2 regions of the Nonomuraea sp. NPDC050663 genome follow, and region 1 is predicted to be linked to the other one. Evidence: riboswitches for the same ligand, from Rfam matches in the RefSeq annotation. Region 1 holds a riboswitch; the other holds the start of a gene.
What was found. A riboswitch is a leader RNA that binds a small molecule or an ion and turns the genes downstream of it on or off. The one in region 1 is predicted to bind S-adenosylmethionine.
Positions count from the first base shown of each region.

Region 1 (7,762 bases):
GGCGCCACCGCGGCATACGTCTCGCGGAAAGGCAGCGCGAGCTGGCGCCGCCCGAGCCAGACGCCGAGCGTGTCGCCCACCCGCACGCCGAGCGAACGCAGGTCGCCCGCGGCGATGGACAGCTGCGTGTTGCCGTAACGGTCGACCGAGACGACCTCGCCCTCGACCGAACCCTCGCGTAGCTGCGAGGTCGGCGACGGCAGCGAGACCAGGCGCGTCAGCGGCACCGCCGGACCGAGCTCGGAGGTCTGGCGGCCGGTCGAAAGGCGGGCGGCGACGGGGGAGAACACGTCGCGCCCTGGAAAGGTGGGGGAGGGCGGGTCGAGGAAGAAGGCGTCGTTGGCGATCTCGTAGGCGGCCGAGGGGCCGCCCGCCGCCTGCACCGCCCACGACAGCAGGCCGTTGTCGGGGCCGATGAACACCCGGCCGCCGGACTCGATGGCCACTGAACGCCTGGTGCCGCCCGCCCCGGGATCGACCGACGCGATATGGATGCCCTCGGGAAGATAAGGAATGGTCTGCGCGAGAATCGCCGCGCCGCGCCGTACGTCTCCTGCCGGGACCAGATGGCACACGTCGATGACGCGGGCCTCCGGCGCGATGCGCAGGATGACGCCGTGACAGGCCGCCACGTACCCGTCCTCAAGTCCGTAGTCGGTGAGAAGTGTGATGACAGGGGCCACAACTGGTGACTGTACGTCTCGCAATAGCCCGTGAACACCCACGTTCGGAACATTACGATGGTGTCCAGGCCGCGCCGCCGCCGCGAGGAACGTGACCCCAGCGGGTCTCCCGGACGTTCCGAGCAGTCGTGCCGTAGGCACGACGAAGGGCTAGGAGGAACCATGGACGCTGCACCGGCGAACGGTGACAGTGCTGCCCCCGAGCCGCCCGACCGACCTCTGACCGACCGTGAGATCGAGCTCCTCGCCTTCGAACGCCACTGGTGGCGGCACGCGGGCGCCAAGGAGCACGCCATCAAGGAGACCTTCGAGTTCTCCGCGACCCGTTACTACCAGCTCCTCGGGGAGCTGATCGACCGCACGGAGGCGCTGGAACACGATCCGATGCTGGTCAAGCGGCTGCGCAGGATGCGGGCCACCCGCCGTCGAGAGCGGGCGCAACGCCGGTTTTATGGTAGGTGAGTGACTCCTACTCCGAAGACTGAGGCGGGCAAGGCGGGGCTCGAGGCGATCCTGACGGATCCGGCGGGCACGCTCATCGGGCTGGACTTCGACGGCACCCTCGCACCCATCGTGGAAGATCCGGCCGCGGCCAGGGCACATCCGGCCGCGGCCGACACGCTGGCGAGGCTGCGCGCCCACGTGGGGAACATCGTGATCATCACGGGACGCCCCGGCCAGGACCTGGTCGGCAGCCTGCCGGTGCTCGGCCACTACGGCCTGGAGCGATGGGCCGACGGCGAGCTCGACGCTCCGCCCGAGCATCCGGGCGTGGAGGCCGCTCGCAAGGCGCTGGCCGCGATGGAGCTGCCGCCCGGCGTCAGGGTCGAGGACAAGGGCCACTCCGTCGCCGTGCACACGCGTCAGGCCGCCGACCCGGCCGGGACGCTCCGCGCGCTGGACGGCTCCTTGCGGGAGCTGGCGGCCGCCAACGGGCTGGCGGCCGAGCCGGGCAGGTTCGTGCTGGAGTTGCGGCCTCCCGGCATGGACAAGGGAGTGGCGTTGCGCGCCTACGTGGAGAGCACCATGTCCAGGTCGGTGCTCTACATCGGCGACGACCTCGGCGACCTGAAGGCCTTCGACGCGGTGGAGGAGCTGCGGGCCGCCGGGGTCCCCGGGGTCACCGTGGCCAGTTCGTCCGACGAGGTCACCGAGCTCGCCGCCCGCGCCGACCTGGTGGTGCCCGGTCCTGACGGCGTGATGGAGCTGCTCGCATCGCTCTGCGAGCGGATTGCAAGCGGGGCCGCGTAGGGTCCCACGCATGATCACAGCTCTGACGCTGGCGGCGTCGCTCCTGGTCAGCCCGGCGGCGGCCACCAAGCCGGTCACGTACGGCAAGCTCACCATCCAGGTCCCGGCGAAGTGGAAGGTCAAGAAGTACCGTTACGGTCTCCACGTGCTGACCGGCGGCTGCGCCAAGCGGGCGGCCGAGTGCGACGGTTTCTGGGTGCTCGGCAAGAGCGCCGTGAAGTACGCCAAGGAGGGCAGCCCGTACCAGCTCGACCACCCGTACCACCCCAGCTCCGGGGTGATGTACTGCGTCAAGGACGAGAGGTACTGGTCCTCGCCGATGCCCTCCAAGCCCTCCGTCACCGGGTACAAGCCGATCGGCGACCGCAAGGCGCACTTCACCGAGTGGAAGATCACCTGCTCCGACAACGGGACCCCGACCAGGATCACCTATCCGCAGCGGCTGTGGTACCTGCCGACGACCAAGCTGCTGGTCGTCGACGAGTTCAAGACGCCGGGGCTGGCGACGATCCTGAAGAGCGCGGCCTGGCGCTGACCAGTCCCGACACGGCCAGGGCGATCAGCACGGGCACCATCAGGAACGCGTTGACGGTGCCGAAGGCGTCGGCGAGCGCGCCCAGCAGCAGCGGGCCGACGCCGACGGCCGTGCTGGCCCAGATGGAGCCGATGGCCGAGGCGCGGTCGGGGCGGTTGCCCGAGTTGGCGATGATGCCGGCCAGGGCCAGGGGGAACTGCAGGGCGATGCCCAGGCCGCAGACGAACACGCCGGCGTAGGAGAGCACGGGGTTGGTGCTGAGCCAGAACAGCAGCCAGCCCCCGAGGGTGACGGCGAGGGCCCCGACGAGCAGACTCGTGGTGCGCATACGCAGCGCCAGCGGGGTGCCGACGAAGCGGCCGACGGCCAGGCCCGTGGTGAGCGCGGTCAGGGTGCTGGCCGCCACCGCGGGCGACAGGCCGGTGCGCGTGGTCACCAGGGCCGACGACCAGAGGTTGAAGGTGAACTCCAGCGCCACGCAGCAGAACAGCACGCCGCCCGCCACGTAGAAGCGCCAGCCGAAGCCCGGTGGCGGCCCTTCGTGGTGCTCGGCCGTCTCGACGACCTTCTCGGGGAACCAGTGCCGGCCGAGCGCGAGGGCGAGCAGCACGGTCGACAGCGGCGTGAGCAGGAGGGCGGCCCGCCAGCCGAAGGCGCTCTGGGCTGCGGCGCTGACCAGGTAGGGTGCGACGATCCCGAAGATCACGCCGAAGGCGTTGGCCTCGTTGAGGGCCGCGGGGCCCGCGGGGCCGTGGTGGTCGCTGAGGGCGGCCATGCCGGTGTAGAGGGTGAAGGTGCCGAATCCGCTGGCCAGGCCGTAGCCGAGGATCGTGACCGGTACGGCGGAGCTGGCGAAGACCAGCGCGACGCCGAGGTTGATGCCCACGAGCCCGGCCCAGGTCGTGGCGCGGCGGCCGAACCTCCTGGTGAGGTACGGCAGGGCCAGCCCTGCCGCGACGCCGCACACGGCCATGGAGATGCCGTGCAGCCCGGCGACGGTCTGGGAGACGCCCTGTTCCGCGCGCAGGATCTGGAGCGCGGAGCTCAGGCCGTACAGGTAGGTCGCGAACACCCCGATCTGCAGATACACCAGCCAGGTAGCGCGATCACGGGTGAAGCGTATGGCGACCTTATTCACCGGGCAAAGCGTACTAAAGGGCATCAAGTTGGGACGACAGCCATTTGTCCGGCGGCAGCGCGGTCGCGGCCCTGCGCAGGTTGGCCGCCCTGCGCAGCCGCTCGTCTTCGTCCATGACCAGCGCGGAGTGCAGCGCGCGGGCGGTCTCGCCCACGTCGTAGGGGTTGACCACGATGGCGTCGCCGCCGAGCTCGGCCGCGGCCCCGGCCTCGCGCGACAACACCAGCGCGCACCTCTCCGACAGGATCGGGCCCTCCTTGGCCACCAGGTTCATGCCGTCGCGGATCGGGTTGACCAGCAGCACGTCGGCCAGGCGGTAGGCGGCCAGGCTGCGCGGGTAGTCGTCGTTGACGTTGAGGATCAGCGGGTCCCAGTCTTCGGTGCCGTATTCGTCCTCGATCTCCTTGGCGCAGCGCTGCACGGCCGCGGTGTACTCGCGGTACTCGGGCAGGTCGTGGCGCGACGGGTAGGCGAAGGCCAGGTGGACCACGCGGCCGTGCCACTCGGGATGGGCGGCGAGGAACTCCCGGTAGGCCAGCAGGCCGCGCACGATGTTCTTCGACAACTCGGTGCGGTCGATGCGCACGATCAGGCGGCGGTTGCCCGTCTGCTCCCTGAGCGCGGTCATGTGCGACTCGACGTCGGGCTCGCAGGCCCGCTGCCAGAGCGAGTCGCCGTCGACCCCCAGGCTGTGGACGCCGATGTCGGTGGTGCGCCCCTCGTAGACCACGCTGCGGCCGGAGACCTCCGCGCCCAGGAGGTGGCGGCAGCAGTCGGCGAAGGCCTGCGCCCAGCGCTCGGTCAGGAACCCGGCGTGGTCGGCGCCCAGGATGCCCTCCAGGACCTCGCGCGCCACCTCGTCGGGCAGCAGGCTGAAGTATTCGGGCGGCGCCCACGGGGTGTGGCTGAAGTGCGCGATGCGCAGGTCGGGGCGCTCGGCCCTGAGCATCGCCGGGGTCAGCGTCAGGTGGTAGTCCTGCACCATGACCCGTGCCTCGTGACCGGCCTCCTCGGCCAGCGCGAGCGCGAAGGCGCCGTTGTAGTCGCGGTAGGACTCCCATTCGCGCTCGAATCTGGTGCCGAACAACGGTGCGTTGGGGATGTCGTACAGGAGATGATTGACGAACCAGAGTGTGGAGTTGGCAACCGCGTTGTAAGCACGATGAAAGGTGGCGGGAGGAATATCCAGCATGCGCAACGCACCCGTGTCGTACCCCGCCTGGTCGAGGCGGCCCCCTGGCGCCTGCCGTACGGCACTGCGGTCGCCGTCGGAGAGCGCCGCGCAGACCCAGAGCACGCCGTTGCTCTTGGTCACCCCCGACAGGCCGGAGACCAGCCCGCCGCCGCCGCGCTTCATGATGAGCGCGCCTTCGTCCGAGACGGTGAAGGAGACGGGGCCACGGTTCGAGGCCACCAGGACGCTGTTCATGCTTCTAGGATCTCTCTATGGCGCTTGATGAGCTAACCGAGGAACTTGCACGCTCCGCCGCGGCCGGTGACCACCGCGCGCTCGGCGAGCTCCTGAAGCGCATCGAGCCCGATGTGCTGCGCCACTGCGCCCGGATCCTGCCCTACCACCAGGACGCCGAGGAGGCCTGCCAGGACACCCTGCTGGCCGTCGCGCGCAACATCGGGCGCTTCGAGGGGCGGGCCAGGTTCTCGACCTGGCTGCACATCGTGACGGCCAACTGCGCGCGCACGACCTACCGCTCGCTGAAGCGGCGGGCGGCCGAGCAGACCTCCGACGAGCTGCCGATGCAGAAGCCCGACGTGCGACGGGTGAGCGTGATCGCCGGATCGCGCCTCGACCTGCTCGACGCGATGGAGGCGCTGGAGGCCGACAAGCCCGACCTGGCCCAGGCGCTGGTGCTCAGAGACATCGTGCAGCTCGACTACAACGAGGTCGCCGAGCAGCTTGGCATCCCTTTGGGCACCGCCAAATCCCGGATTCACCAGGCCCGCAAATATGTCCAGGGCCAGCTCGGGGAGGATTATCGCTGAGACGGATCATCTCGCCTGCTGAGACGACGAGTTGCTTGACGCCGGGCTCCAGGTAGAGTGCAGGTCAGCAACACAACTTCATATTGCTCATCCAGAGGGGTGGAGGGACCGGCCCTGCGAAGCCCCGGCAACCCTCCCGGAGACGCGCTCGTGACGTGACGAGGCCGGCCGGGACAAGGTGCCAAATCCGGTCTGCGGTCAAGGCGGCCGCAGGCGAAGATGAGGGAAGGCCTCGCTTCATGTCGCTTGATTTCGGCCCCGCTGTCGCCCTGTCCTGTCGCGAGTGCGGCACACGCTACGACCTCGGCCCCAGCTTCGCGTGCCTGGAGTGTTTCGGGCCGCTCGAGGCGGCCTACGAATTCGGCACGGTGACCCGCGAGGAGATCGCGGCCGGCCCCGCCAACATCTGGCGCTACAAGAAGCTGCTCCCGGTCCCCGGCGACGTCGAGCAGAAGCGCAACATGAACCCCGGCTGGACCAAGCTGGTCAAGGCCGAGGGCCTGGGTAAGTCGCTGGGGCTGAAGTCCCTGTACGTCAAGGACGACTCGGGCAACCCCACCCACTCCTTCAAGGACCGCGTGGTCGCCATCGCGGTCGAGGCGGCGCGCAACTTCGGCTTCCACACCCTGTCGTGCTCCTCCACGGGCAACCTGGCCGGCGCCGTGACCGCCGCCGCGGCCCGCGCCGGGCTCGAGGCCTGCGTCTTCATCCCCGCCGACCTGGAGCAGGCCAAGATCGCCATGGCCCGGGTCTTCGGCGGCAAGCTGATCGGCATCGACGGCACCTACGACGAGGTCAACCGCTTCTGCTCCGAGCTGATCGGCGATCCGATCGGCGAGAAGTGGGGCTTCGTCAACGTCAACCTCCGGCCCTACTACGCCGAGGGCTCCAAGACCCTGGCCTACGAGATCGCCGAGCAGCTCGGCTGGCGCCTGCCCGACCAGATCGTCATCCCGATCGCCTCCGGCTCGCAGCTCACCAAGATCGACAAGGGCTTCAAGGAGCTCATCGCGCTCGGCCTGGTCGACGACAAGCCCTACAAGGTGTACGGCGCGCAGGCCAGCGGCTGCTCGCCCGTCTCCGTGGCCTACAAGGCCGGGCACGAGGTGGTCCAGCCGGTCAAGCCCGACACCATCGCCAAGTCGCTGGCGATCGGCAACCCCGCCGACGGCCCCTACGTGCTCGACATCGCCCGCCGCACCGGCGGCGCGGTCGAGGACGTCTCCGACCCCGAGATCGTCTCGGCCATCAGACTCCTCGCCGAGACGGAAGGCATCTTCGCCGAGACCGCGGGCGGGGTTACCGTGGGTGTGCTGCGCAAGCTCGTCGAGGCGGGCAAGCTCGACCCCGAGCTTGACACCGTGGTGCTCAACACCGGCGACGGCCTCAAGACGCTGGACGCCGTCTCGTCCGTGGCCGCGCCCAGCGCGGTGATCAAGCCGTCGCTCGACGCGTTTAGGAAGGTTATCTAATGAGTGTTTCGGTGCGGATTCCGACGATTCTGCGCACTTACACGGGTGGCAGCTCGGACGTAAGCGGTGAGGGCGCGACCCTTCGCGACGTCCTTCAGAAGCTCGACGCCGACTACCCGGGTATCGGCGCGCGAATTCTGGATGAATCGGGCAAGATTCGGCGTTTTGTCAACGTTTATGTTGGCGAAGAGGACGTCCGATTTGCCGAAGGGCTCGACACCGCGACGCCTGAGGGTGTTCAGATCTCGATCATCCCCGCGGTCGCCGGCGGCTGAGCCGTACTCGCGTCTGACAGGCCCCCGAGGGGGCCTGTCGTCGTTCTGGGGCGAAAATTTCAAACTTAAAGGAAATGTCGCGCTAAGTAGTTTTCCGCTTGACTCTGTTCTTCAAAGGCATGCCACAGGTATGGTCGATGCGGTCGTCTGGCTTGATTTCGTGTTAAGTCCGTATGACCCCGGATGTCGCGAGAGGAATGGGCGAGGTCCGGAGCCCAGTTAGAGGAGTCGGAAGTGGCGCAGGGCACCGTCAAGTGGTTCAACGCGGACAAGGGCTACGGCTTCATCGCGGTAGACGGTGGTAAGGATGTCTTCGTCCATTACTCAGCGATCATGATGGACGGCTATCGGTCTCTCGAGCAGGGCCAGCGGGTCGAGTTCGAGATCACGCAGGGACAGAAGGGCCC
Region 1 is NZ_JBITGL010000011.1:22,795-30,556, forward strand. Features, by position in the region: gene ACIBH1_RS30605 (S-adenosyl-l-methionine hydroxide adenosyltransferase family protein) at 1-683, opposite strand, end outside; gene ACIBH1_RS30610 (DUF3263 domain-containing protein) at 846-1,145, shown strand; gene otsB (trehalose-phosphatase) at 1,146-1,934, shown strand; gene ACIBH1_RS30620 (hypothetical protein) at 1,945-2,469, shown strand; gene ACIBH1_RS30625 (MFS transporter) at 2,420-3,607, opposite strand; gene ACIBH1_RS30630 (trehalose-6-phosphate synthase) at 3,621-5,036, opposite strand; gene ACIBH1_RS30635 (RNA polymerase sigma factor) at 5,054-5,608, shown strand; SAM riboswitch class I at 5,693-5,834, shown strand; gene thrC (threonine synthase) at 5,848-7,080, shown strand; gene ACIBH1_RS30645 (MoaD/ThiS family protein) at 7,080-7,355, shown strand; gene ACIBH1_RS30650 (cold-shock protein) at 7,590-7,762, shown strand, end outside.

Region 2 (7,762 bases), on a different contig from region 1:
CCTGGTGGGCCGAGTACCCGGTGCGCTCGTTCCGCCCGGCGACGATCCAGGTGCGCCACCCGGGCGTCGGGGAGATCAGCCTGGAGATGTTCCAGCTCCGCCTCGTCGAGGACCCCGACCTGCTGATGGTGCTGCAGGTCCCGGCCGACGAGGCGGACCGTGCCCGGGTGGCCGCGCTTCTGGGCTGACCTCGGAACTTCAGGAAACGCGAGTCCGCTCCCTGGCCGCCCGCCGCCGCGTGAACAGGGCGATCACCGGCACCGTGCAGATCAGCGGTCCGAGGATGGCGATGGGCCGCTCCAGCCACCAGTACAGGTCGGGCGGCGTGTGCGCGCCGGGACGGCCCAGCAGCGCCCACGAGATGCCCAGCGCGATCGCCATCCCGGTGGTGTGGAACAGGAACAGCGGCAGCGCGTAGCGGTTGATGGTCGAGTTGACCTTCTTCCACCGGGGCCGCTGGAGCACCCGCTCCATGGTCGGGCGCAGGACCTCGACGAGCCCGATCTGGAAGATCAGCAGGCAGACGATGACGAAGGTGGGCGGCGCCATGTTCGACCACTTGTCGCCCGGCACTCCCACCATGGAGCCCGGGTAGATGCCGGAGTACACGAGGCCGACCAGCCCGAACAGTCCCGTCCACAGGATCGCGATGTCGTAGCGCCTGGGCAGCACCACGATCCGCTGGTAGAAGAAGCCGGCCTGGTGGGCCAGCCCCCACACCAGGATCATGTTGAGCCACCCCACCCACTCGATGCCGTAGCGCAGCCGTACGACGTCGACCACGAGCGAGGCGCCGCCCAGCCAGATGAGCGCCAGCACGTCGTAGCGCCGGTGCAGCCACAACGCGACGGGCAGCAGCGCCACCAGGGCGATGTAGACGGCCATGAACCACAGCGGGCTGAGGATGAGCAGCACGACCAGGGGCATCCACGTCACGTCGAAGACGATGGTGACGACGACGCCGATGGTGATCCACGCGGCGGACAGGACGAGGGCGGGCACGGCGAGGGCGCGGATGCGCCGCCACACGAACGAGCCGATGCCGACGCCGCGGGCGCAGGCCCTGTCCCACGACAGCAGGTGCACGTAGCCGCCGACGTAGAAGAAGAGCGGCAGCACCTGCAGCAGCCAGGTGAGGATCCACAGCCCCGAGGTGAAGCCGAGCGGGCTGGTCGGCATGGGCCCTTCCGGTGTCCACTGCAGGATGGTGAAGGCCCAGTGCCAGACGACGACCACGATGAGGCTGAGAGCGCGGAGCCAGTCGACGTACGCGTCACGGGGTGCTGCTGGTGAGCTCACTTGTCGATGTCACCCACGACGAAGAACATCGAGCCGAGGATGGCCACCATGTCGGCGACCAGGTGGCCGGGCAGCATCTCGCGCAGCACCTGCACGTTGTTGTAGGAGGCCGCGCGGAGCTTCATGCGCCACGGCGTCTTGTCGCCCTTGGAGACCAGGTAGTAGCCGTTGATGCCCAGGGGGTTCTCCGTCCAGGCGTAGGTGTGCCCTTCTGGCACCTTCAGCACCTTGGGCAGGCGCTGGTTGATCGGCCCTGGCGGCAGTTCGCGCAGCCGTTCGACGCAGCGTTCGGCCAGGTCGAGCGAGACCAGGAGCTGCTCGAAGAGCACTTCGAAGCGGGCGTGGCAGTCGCCCGCGGTGCGGGTGACGACCTTGACGGGCAGCTCGTTGTAGGCCAGGTACGGCTGGTCGCGGCGCAGGTCGAAGTCGACGCCGGAGGCGCGGGCGATCGGGCCGCTGACGCCGAACTGCATGATCTGCTCGCGGGTGAGCACGCCGACGCCCTTGGTCCGGGCCAGGAAGATCTCGTTGCCGAGGATGAGCCCTTCGATGTCGGGCACGCGCCGCCGTACCTCTGCCAGGGTCTGGGAGACCCGGTCGAGCCAGCCCTCGGGCAGTTCTTCCTTGAGGCCGCCGACACGGTTGAACATGTAGTGCATGCGCCCGCCGGAGATCTCCTCCATGACGGCCTGGATGCGCTCGCGCTCGTTGAAGGCGTAGAAGATGGCGGTGATGGCGCCCAGTTCCAGCGGGTAGGAGCCGAGGAACATCAGGTGCGACAGCATGCGGTTGAGCTCGGCCAGCAGCGTGCGCGCCCATACGGCGCGCGGTGGCACCTCCATGCCCAGCAGCCGCTCGGCGGCCAGCACCACGCCGAGTTCGTTGGCGAAGCCCGACAGCCAGTCGTGGCGGTTGGCGAGCATGATGATCTGGCGGTAGTCGCGGACCTCGAAGAGCTTCTCGGCGCCGCGGTGCATGTAGCCGATGATCGGTTCGGCGCTGGAGATGCGCTCGCCGTCGAGGGTCAGCTTCAGGCGCAGCACTCCGTGCGTGGACGGGTGCTGGGGGCCGATGTTGAGGACCATGTCCTCGGTGGCGAGCTCCTTGCCCACCTCGGCGGCGCCCGCTCCGATGCCCACCACCCGTTCTGTCATAGGCCCATGCTGCCACCCACACAACGGGTGATCCAGCGCACCACTTGGTCAAGGAACGGCAAGGTTCCGCATTTCGGGTGATCCACCTGGGGAGAAAGGTGATGAACGGGGGGATTTGTCATGGGGAAGATCGTCTATGACCTAGGCGCGCTGATCGCGCGAGTCACCATCGGCGTGATCTTCATCGCCCATGGTTGGCAGAAGTGGCAGAACGGCCTGGACGCCACCACCCAGATGTTCGTCCAGGCGGGCGTGCCGATGCCGGAAGCCGCGGCGACCTTCACCGCCGTGGCCGAACTGGGCGGCGGCGCGCTGCTGGTGATCGGCCTGATCACCCGGATCGTCGCGCTGGCCCTGCTGGCGGTGAGCGTCGGCGCCATCGCCTACGTGCACATCTACAACGGCATCTTCGTCACCGACAACGGCTGGGAGCTGGTCGGCGCGCTCGGCGCGGGCTGCCTGCTCCTGATGGTCGCGGGACCGGGGCGGATCAGCCTGGACGGGCTGTTCGGTGGCGTCATGCGCCGCAACAAGGAGCGCAAGGAGGCGTACAAGGTCACCACCGCACCGGGGACCACCGCCCCGGTGACCACCCCTGCCGTGATCACGGGGCCGGCCGCCCCGCCGGTCGGCCAGCGGGAGGTGCCCTCGCAGCGGCTCACCCAGGACGAGCTCACCGAGATCGACGCGCTCGTCTCCGAGGACCCGCCGACGCCGCAGTCGGGGCAAGGCTCCGGGACACGGTCGGCCCCGCCGTCAACGCCGCGGACGCCGTCCTCGGCAGAGCAGATGCCGCCGACGCAGCAGATGCCGACCACGCCGCGGCAGGAGCCGCCAACGCCGCCCAGCGGCTCCTAACGCGACAGCAGCTCGCGCAGGGCCTCGACGAGCCGGTCGACGTGCTCCTCGGTGGTGCCCAGGCCGATGGAGGCCCGTACGGCGGAGGCCGTCGGGTCCTCGCATCCGCCGTCGGAGGTGCCCAGCAGGTGACGCACGAACGGATGCGCGCAGAACTTGCCGTCGCGCACGCCGATGCCGTACTCGCCGGACAGGGCCTCGGCGACCTCGCGCGCGGTGAACCCGTCGACGACGAAGGAGACGATGCCGACCCTCGGGTGCTCGGGGCCCCACAGCGACAGCTCGTGCACGCCCTCGACCGAGGCCAGCCCGGTGCGCAGGCGGGCGATCAGCCGCTCCTCCTCGTGCACCAGCTCGGTCCAGCCGGTGGCCGACAGGGCGTCGCAGGCGGCGGCGATGGCGACGGCGCCGAGCACGTTCGGGGTGCCGGCCTCGTGACGCGGCTCGGCGTCCTCGTGCCACTCGATCTCGTCGGCCACCGCGCGCACCGCGCCGCCGCCCTTGAGGTACGGCTCGCCGGCCGACAGCCAGTCGCGGCGTCCGATGAGCACGCCCGCGCCGAAGGGCGCGTAGAGCTTGTGCCCGGAGAAGGCCACGTAGTCGAGGTCGAGCGCGGTCAGGTTGAGCCGGCGGTGGGGTACGAGCTGGGCGGCGTCGACGAGGATGCGGGCGCCGTTGCGGTGGGCGATGTGCGCCAGGGCCGCGATGGGCCACAGCTCGCCGGTGACGTTGGAGGCGGCGGTGACGACGAGCAGCTTCGGCCCTTCGATCCCGCTCAGGGCCTCGTCGGCGGCGCGTACGGCTTCGCCGGGGAAGGCGGGCGGCGCCAGCCGGACCACGTTGGCCCACGGCAGCAGGGAGGCGTGGTGCTCGGTGTCGAACACGACGACGGTGGCGTCCTCGGGCAGGCAGCGGGCGAGCAGGTTGGTGGAGTCGGTGGTGTTGCGGGTGAAGATCACCGCGTCGTCGGGGCGGGCTCCCACGAAGGCGCGCACGGTGTGGCGGGCCTGCTCGTAGCGCTGGGTGGTGAGCTGGGAGGCGTAACCGGCGCCGCGGTGGACGCTGGAGTAGGCCGGCAGGGCGGCGTTGACGGCCGCGCTGACCGGCTCCAGACAGGGGGCGCTGGCGGCGTAGTCGAGGTTGGCGTAGGGGACCAGCTTGCCGCCCTTGACCGGGACCTCCAGGTCGGCGCCGAGGACCGCGGGCAGCGGCCGGTGGCCTCGCTGCTGCTCCTGGGCCTGTGCCTGGACGGGGACGTTGCCGGAAAAGATGCTGAGCGTGGACACGGCAGTGCTCCTCAGAGGCCATGGGCCCACCCCGGAGCCCGCGCTTGCCCGCCACCCATCGTGACGGACCAGGTCCTCACCCGGGGCACCCCGCCGCGGACGCGAGGGTTGCCGGCCAGCAAGCCGGGGCTGTGCGCTGGCACTCATGACCTTCGCCCGAACTATAACCGACACTGGGGCGAAAAACGCAAGTCGCGAACTTTCTGGGACTCACGATCGTTGAGTGCAGGTTGAGACGCAAGGAGGTTCCAGATGTGGGACTGGGTGGCCAACCCAGAAATATGGATCGGGTTCATCACCCTGGTCGCGCTTGAGATCGTCCTGGGGATTGACAACATCATTTTCATCAGCATCATCGCCGGGAAGCTCCCACCGGAGCAGCGTGACCGGGCGAGGGTGCTGGGCCTGGCGGCGGCGCTGATCAGCCGTCTGGCGTTGCTGTTCGCGCTGTCGTGGGTGGTCAAGCTCACGGAGCCGTTGTTCAGCGTTTTCGGGTATGAGATCTCGGGTCGAGATCTCATCCTTCTGCTCGGTGGCCTGTTCCTGCTCGCCAAGAGCGTGACGGAGATCCATCACGCCATGGAGCCGCACGAGGAGAAGGAGAACGGCAGGAAGGTCGCCTCCTTCGGATCGGCGATCGTCCAGATCATGATCCTCGACATCGTCTTCTCGCTCGACTCGGTGATCACCGCGGTCGGCATGGTCGACGAGCTGGGCGTCATGATCGCGGCGGTCGTCGTGGCGGTGCTGGTGATGTTGTTCGCCAGCGGCCCCATCAGCCGGTTCGTGGACAAGCATCCGAGCATCAAGATGCTGGCGCTGTCGTTCCTGGTGCTGATCGGTGTGCTCCTCGTCGCCGAGGGCTTCGGCCAGCACGTCAACAAGGGTTACATCTACTTCGCGATGGCGTTCTCGCTCGTCGTCGAGTTGCTCAACATCCGGATGCGGAAGCGCTCTAAAGTGAAATAGTGCGCTTTGATCCGTGGGATCCGGATTTCGTTGCTCATCCCTACGGCGTTTACGCCGACCTGCGCGAGCACCGCCCGGTCAGCTTCTTCGAGCCGACCGGGCAGTGGCTCGTCGCCCGGCACGCCGACGTCAACGCCCTGCTCAGAGACCGCCGCCTCGGCCGCTCCTACCTGCACCTGGCCACCCACGAGGAGTTCGGCAGGCCGCCCGAGCCCGACTTCCAGGAGCCGTTCTGGCGGGTGATCAGGGCCGGCATGCTCGACGTCGAGCCGCCCGTTCACACCCGCCTGCGCCGCCTGGTCTCCAGGGCCTTCACCCCGCGCATGGTCGAATCCCTGCGTCCTCGCGTCAGGAAGACGGCCGAGAGCCTGGTCGACTCCTTCGTCGCCAAGGGCGGCGGCGACCTGATCGCCGAGGTGGCCGAGCCGCTGCCGGTCACCGTCATCGCCGACATGCTCGGCATCCCCGAATCCGACCGCCACCTGCTGCGACCCTGGTCGGCCGACATCTGCGGGATGTACGAGCTGAACCCGTCGATCGAGGCCCAGCACACCGCCGTGCGCGCCGCCCAGGAGTTCGGCGACTACCTGCGCGAGCGGGCCGCCGACCCGGGCGACGACAACCTCATCGCCGCCCTGGCCGCCATCGACGAGCTGACCATGGACGAGCTGGTCGGCACCTGCGTCCTGCTGCTCAACGCCGGCCACGAGGCCACCGTCAACGTCACGGGCAACGGCTGGTGGGCGCTGTTCAGGAACCCCGCGGAGCTCGCGCGGCTGCGCGAAGATCCGGGCCTGCTGCCCACCGCGGTCGAGGAGCTGATGCGCTGGGACACCCCTCTGCAGATGTTCGAGCGCTGGGTGCTCGACGACATCGAGGTCGGCGGGGTGGCCATCCCCAAGGGCGTGGAGGTCGCGCTGCTGTTCGGCTCGGCCAACCGCGACCCGGAGGTCTTCGCCGAACCCGACCGCCTCGACGTGGGCAGGGCCGACAACCCGCACATCTCCTTCGGGGCGGGCATCCACTTCTGCCTGGGCGCACCGCTGGCCAGGATCGAGCTGATCGAGTCGTTCGGCGCCCTCCTGCGGAAGGCGCCGAAGCTGGAACTCCTGCGCGAGCCCGAGTGGACCGGCAACTACATCATTCGCGGGTTGCGCTCGCTCGAGATGTCGGTCTGAAGCGGGCGGTCGCCTCCGAACAGGTTCGCCGGGTCGTGGCGCTTCTTCAGCTCCGCCAGATGCGTGCCGTACTGGCTGGTGAAGGCCAGGCCGGTCTCCTCGGGCGAGCCGACGAAGTTGAGCGGCGTGTAGCCGGTCGCCGCCGAGCGCAGCCCGGCCGAGAAGCGGTCGCCGAAGGCCCGCACGACTCCCGCCAGGCTCTCGTCGGGCACCACGCTGACGGTCTCGGTCACGAACTCGCCCTGCGCCCAGCCGAGCCCGGCGTTGCGGTGCGGCATGCCGCCGACGTGGCGGGTCAGCCACAGCAGGTACGGCTCGCGGTCGCGCGGGGAGATCGAGGCCAGGTAGTCGACGGCCTCGTCGGTCAGGTCGGCCATCATCTCCCCGCGGATCGCGAAGGGCATCGGCTCGGCCGGGTCCATGGTGATCTCGTCCATCCGGGTGGAGGGCATGCGCTGGGTCATGTCCGCGATCAGCCCAGGGATGGCGCGCAGCGGGGCGAGCAGCTCCTCGACGCCGGAGAAGTCGGGTCCGCAGTGGCACAGGCAGATGCGGGTGAAGGACTGCCCGCGCATCGGTTCGGGGACGAACGGCAGGTCGGGCACGTGCAGCACGCCGACGGCCGAGGTCAGCTCGACCGGGACCCCGCGCACCCACGAGCGGTAGGCGAGGAGCACCTCGCGGGCCAGTTCCGCGGGCCAGAACATGGTGCCGCCGTAGACCTCGGCGGCGGGGACGAGGCGGATGCGCATCGCGGTGACGACGCCGAAGCTCGGGCCGCAGCCGCGCAGCGCGCCCATGAGCTCCGGGTCGCGGGTGTCGTCGATCCAGCGCAGCCTGCCGTCGCCACAGGCCAGCTGCAGCTCCACGATGGCGTCGGCGGCCAGGCCGTACTTCCGGGCCAGGAAGCCCAGTCCGCCGCCGAGGCTGTAGCCGATCACGCCGACGTCGCTGGTGCTGCCGAGCAGCGGCGCCAGCCCGTGGGGGTGGGCGGCGTCGAGCACGGCCTTCCATCTGG
Region 2 is NZ_JBITGL010000017.1:184,283-192,044, reverse strand. Features, by position in the region: gene ACIBH1_RS38755 (helix-turn-helix transcriptional regulator) at 1-188, shown strand, start outside; gene ACIBH1_RS38750 (acyltransferase) at 199-1,299, opposite strand; gene ACIBH1_RS38745 (NADH-quinone oxidoreductase subunit D) at 1,296-2,453, opposite strand; gene ACIBH1_RS38740 (DoxX family membrane protein) at 2,574-3,311, shown strand; gene ACIBH1_RS38735 (aminotransferase class V-fold PLP-dependent enzyme) at 3,308-4,597, opposite strand; SAM riboswitch class IV at 4,633-4,748, opposite strand; gene ACIBH1_RS38730 (TerC family protein) at 4,850-5,566, shown strand; gene ACIBH1_RS38725 (cytochrome P450) at 5,566-6,744, shown strand; gene ACIBH1_RS38720 (FAD-binding oxidoreductase) at 6,702-7,762, opposite strand, start outside.
Region 2: another riboswitch for S-adenosylmethionine. It lies ahead of ACIBH1_RS38735 (aminotransferase class V-fold PLP-dependent enzyme); the one in region 1 lies ahead of thrC (threonine synthase).